Regions from separate parts of the Mucilaginibacter sediminis genome, predicted to be linked through region 1. Evidence: riboswitches for the same ligand, from Rfam matches in the RefSeq annotation. Region 1 holds a riboswitch; the other holds the start of a gene.
What was found. Region 1 has a riboswitch for cobalamin ahead of ACFGVS_RS04020 (TonB-dependent receptor plug domain-containing protein). Riboswitches for the same ligand answer to the same signal wherever they lie in the genome.
Positions count from the first base shown of each region.

Region 2: another riboswitch for cobalamin. It lies ahead of metE (5-methyltetrahydropteroyltriglutamate--homocysteine S-methyltransferase); the one in region 1 lies ahead of ACFGVS_RS04020 (TonB-dependent receptor plug domain-containing protein).

Region 1 covers NZ_CP170602.1:1,032,144-1,034,614, forward strand. Annotated here, with positions in the region: gene ACFGVS_RS04015 (tRNA pseudouridine synthase A) at 1-498, opposite strand, end outside; cobalamin riboswitch at 625-823, shown strand; gene ACFGVS_RS04020 (TonB-dependent receptor plug domain-containing protein) at 944-2,471, shown strand, end outside.
Region 2 covers NZ_CP170602.1:2,683,329-2,685,799, reverse strand. Annotated here, with positions in the region: gene metE (5-methyltetrahydropteroyltriglutamate--homocysteine S-methyltransferase) at 1-1,409, opposite strand, end outside; cobalamin riboswitch at 1,577-1,778, opposite strand; gene ACFGVS_RS10450 (hypothetical protein) at 1,882-2,471, opposite strand, start outside.

The sequences.
Region 1 (2,471 bases):
GTTGCAAATGGTATGGTCAACCCTGTCGGGCATTTTACAAAAGGCGCGGTAATCGTTATAACGCGGGAGCAGCGCTATAGCCTTTTTCATTTCATCAATGTTGAGGTTGGTTTCGGGATATAAGGCGCTAAAAGCACTTAAAAAAGGGTCTTTATAAGTATGAATAAAATAATCATATGAGCGCTGCACAGCATCAAACCGGGCGTGGGGCAGGCCCTGCATCGGGATGATATCAAATACCGCGATATCATCCGGCAGTATTTTATTGAGGCGGAAAAAGAGATCGAAATCCCATTCCTTTGCTAAATCGATATGAAAAAAAAATTGGCTGGCATGCACCTGCGTGTCGGTGCGGCCACAGCCGTTAACAGTTATGGGCGTTTTTAAAATTTGGCTTAAAGCTGTTTCAAAAACGGCTTGTACACTTGCAACGCCGGCATGTTTTTGCCAACCACTGTACTGTGTGCCGTGATAACCAATATGAAAAAAATAGCGCATAATTTCGTGCCCAAAAATCCGCAAAAATTATGGTAAAGCCATACAAAAACAAATGGGGATTGCTAAACGGATGGCTTTAAACCAGCTCGGGCTTTTCAAACAACTTGCGTATCTGCTGTACATAAACTACCTTTGCGGCGCTTTAGGTTCCTTTATTGCATATCATAAAGGATTAAAAGGGAATACGGTGTAAATCCGGAACTGTCCCGCAGCTGTAAGCTCCATAACCATAGTTCATTCTATTAAAGTCACTTGAGCTTAAGCGCAGGGAAGACAGAACGAAAGGGGAGTAAGTCAGAAGACCTGCCAGAGCATTATAAATTATTCATAGCTTTCGTGGATTGAAGCCTGAATGTGAATGCTCTTCTTTTGGTGGTGTGTTTTCATTTTATCAGTCCGTGTTGCGCTATTAAACTGCATTATTATTTAACGCTATAGCAAATACATGAAAAAAAAGTACCTTAAAATTGTTTTAGGATTAGGATTATTACAGGTGGGTTTATGCAACACTACCGTGCTCGCGCAGGATACCACCCGATTATTAAATAATGTAGTTGTCACCGCAACCCGCTCACCAAAAAAATTAACCGATATAGGTAGGGTAGTTACCGTAATATCGGCAGAGCAAATCAACCGTTCGCAAGGCAAAACATTACCCCAGTTGTTGAATACCGTACCCGGGATAACTTTCTCTGGTGCCCAGAACGCGCCCGGCATTAGTACCTCAGTTTTTTTACGCGGGGCATCGTCGGGTAATACTTTAATATTAATAGACGGTTTTCCGGTTAACAACGCAGGCTCAATTGATGGTAGTTATGATCTTAATGCCTTCCCGTTAAACCAGGTAGAAAGAATTGAAATATTAAAAGGAAGCGGATCGACACTTTACGGATCAGACGCTGTGGCCGGTGTGATCAACATCATCACCAAACATCCGCAGGGACAGGGCTTAAAAGGTAATGTACAATTAACGGGCGGAAGTTATAATACTTTCCAGGAATCGGCCGGGCTAAGTGGTTTAATAAATCACACAGGTATTGCCGTTAACCTATCTAATACAGATTCAAGAGGTTTTGCGGCTGCTACCGATACTACAAATAAAGCCGGATTTAAAAAAGATGGTTTCCACCAACGTTCGGCAAGTGTAAACATCAATCAATATGTTTCTGAAAAATTTAGCCTGAACGGTAATTTCCAGGGTAGCTATAACACCGGCGATTTGCCTTATGGCGCTTTTACTAACGATAACAACTACACCTACAACAATACGTTTATATTTGGTGGTTTAGGAGCTAAAGTGAAATTACCAAAAGGAACATTGGTGTTTAATGCCAGCCAAAATACAGTTCGTAACAACTTTAAAAACCTGCCACCCGATAATTATGAAACCAACCAGGTAACAAAAAATACTGGCCGCATAAGCAATTTGGAAGCTGTTTTGAATTATAATTTGGGCAGGTATTTTGATATCACAAGTGGTGCCGGTTATAAATACAGCAATACCAGTCAATACAGTTTGTTTGAGCAAACTGGTTACCACCCCGGTCCAAGTGTTATAAGCGATGATACAGCCCACAATAGCATTACCAGTGTTTACACGTCGTTATTTTTTAAATCAAATATCTTCCACATGGAGTTGGGAGGCAGGTACAATCATCATAGCAAATATGGCGATAACTTCACCTATACCATTAACCCTTCGCTGTATTTAGCAGATCAGTTTAAAGTGTTCGGAACTATTGCTTCGGCCTTTAAATCACCATCTTTGTACCAGCTGTCTTCTCAATACGGAAATAGTAAATTGAAGCCTGAAACAACTACATCGTACGAGGCCGGATTTGATTGGGAGGTCGTAAAAAACACGCTATCATTTAACACCGTATTTTATAAACGCAATACAAAAGATGTAATTTATTTCTTCTCTGAATCTGTGCCTCCTTATAGTTCATTCTATAAAAATGGATCTTTTCAAA
Region 2 (2,471 bases), 1.7 Mb from region 1:
TCTATTTCGGCATCATATTGAGCTTCGGTTAGCTCGCTTTTTTTAAGCCTTGCCCTTAACGAGCGGATATCATCAGTTTGCGGGAACGATCCTATGGTAGTTGTAGGGTACAGTGGTAATTTAAAGCGTTGCTGCTGAATTTTTTGGCGGGAGATGAATCCGCTTTCACGCTGCGCATCGGCATCGGTTATGGCTGCCACGCGTTGTTTGATATCCTGCTTATGGATGAGTTTTGAAAGGCTGCGGCTGGTAATGGCGCGCAGGTTTTCTTGCAGCAATTCGTTGTTGCCGCCGATGATTTGCGCCAATTCATTTATTTCGTTCAGTTTTTGTTTGGCAAAAGCCATCCAGTTTTTTATCTCGGGAATGATGGCGGTTTCCAGCTCCAGGTCGAACGGGGTATGCAGCAACGAGCAGCTTGGCGCTATCATCACCCTATCCGCGCCCAATACGGCAATAGCTTTTTTTACGTGGGTTAACGAGCGTACGTAATCGTTTTTCCAGATGTTACGGCCATCAACTACACCTAACGATAAACTCAGGCTATCGGGCAAAACAGTGAGCACTTTGTACAACTGATCGGGCGCGCGAACCAAATCAACATGAATGGCACTTACCGGCAAGGTTACGGCCAGTTCGGTGTTTTCGTGCAGGCTCTCGAAATAGGTAGTAAGCAATACTTTAATGCCCGGGCATTGCTTGCTTATCTCCATGTAGGCATAAGCATAAGCGGCTTTCTCTTTGTCGGTAAGGTCAAGCGCCAGGAAGGGCTCATCAAGTTGCACCCAAACAGCACCATAACTTGCCAGCCTTTTTAATACTTCTATATAAACAGGCACCAGTTTCTTGATCAGGTCTATCTTATCAAAACCGGGTTGTTTTTCTTTACCTAATAAAAGGTAGGTTACCGGGCCAATCAATACCGGTTTTGGTATGTTGCCGGTGTGTTGTTTGGCGAGGATAAACTCGTCAAGCACTTTTTCGCTGAATAGTTTAAACTGCTGATTTTGTACAAATTCCGGCACAATGTAATGGTAGTTGGTATCAAACCATTTGGTCATTTCCATGGCTGTAACATCCAGTCCATCTTTTTGATAACCGCGGGCCATCGCAAAATACAGGTCGATTTCGGTATTGGCCTTGTTTTGGGTTAATACGGGTGTGTACCGTTCGGGGATGTTGCCCAGCATGAGCGAGGTATCCAATACCTGGTCGTAAAAGCTGAAATCGTTACAGGGGATCAGGTCGATACCGGCATCAGCCTGGGTTTGCCAGTTTTGCAGGCGAATTTGCCGGGCAGCGGCAAACAAATCGTTACGGGTAATTTTACCGGCCCAGTACTGTTCACTGGCCTTTTTGAGTTCACGGTGGGCACCTACACGTGGGTACCCGAGATTGTTTTTGAGCATACGCTAAAACGTTTTTGGTTAAACATTAAGTTGACTTAATGCTCCTTACGGTTTTCGGTATGCTTTCGGAGTAAATGGTAATAAAAGACAAAAGCATAACATACAGGCATATAATGGCCATGTACGTCATTCTTTTTTCTTCGACTACTGCTTCATTGCGCGAAAGCATTGTCTTTTACATAGGGGCAAGTATCCTGGCTTGTAACATTGTTGCCGTCCTTCTCATTCGCGCGGGGGCGAACAATGGACTTTGTTAAAGGCAACAACCTTTTGTGTTACTTACAGTTGCGCGACAGCCCGTGATTTACACACGGTTCCTTATTAATCCCTGTGCTTTAAACACCGGGAACCACTCTGCAGAAAAAAAGTAAAGAACTTTATTGGGGACGAAGATAGGGAAAAAATGTGCAGATTACAGATTTCAGATGTGCAGATGAGTTTTTGAATTTGAAAATTGACAAGGTGATATGCATTAAATTTTAGAAAAGACATTAGCAGTTTCTTTTTTATTGGGCCGTACCAATCTCAAATATTTTCTCTCGAATTTAAATGGCAAAAATGGTTCGATGCTGTCGATGTATTTTTCAAATTCACTATCCGCTTGTTCAAAAGGAAACCACAAAGTCATGCTAATACAGTTACTTCGCGATAACCACACCAAGATTCCAGAGGTGTATTGTTGATTTGGTAATATAGTTTTTGAAATAGGATCGATCAATTCAAAGTCGTAAGATAACATCAGATCAACCGGGCCTAAATTATATTTTGGCCAGGGCTGGCCGATAATCATGAAATCGATGGCTTTTTCTAAATCATCATTTATCAATTGCCATTCTATTTTTTGTTGTTTTGTAGGGATATTGTCAGGATAATGATAACCTACTGGAGTGGCTGTACCATTGCCGAAAAGCTTTTTAATTTTATCTATTATTACATTAGCCAATTCCGGAGATTCTCCATGATCTTCATCGGCAGTATAACCTTTGAGGTAAATATTTTGAGGTATAGTTACATCTGCTGTTGTGCAATTAACTAAAAATATTTTTATTTTTTCCCAGGCAT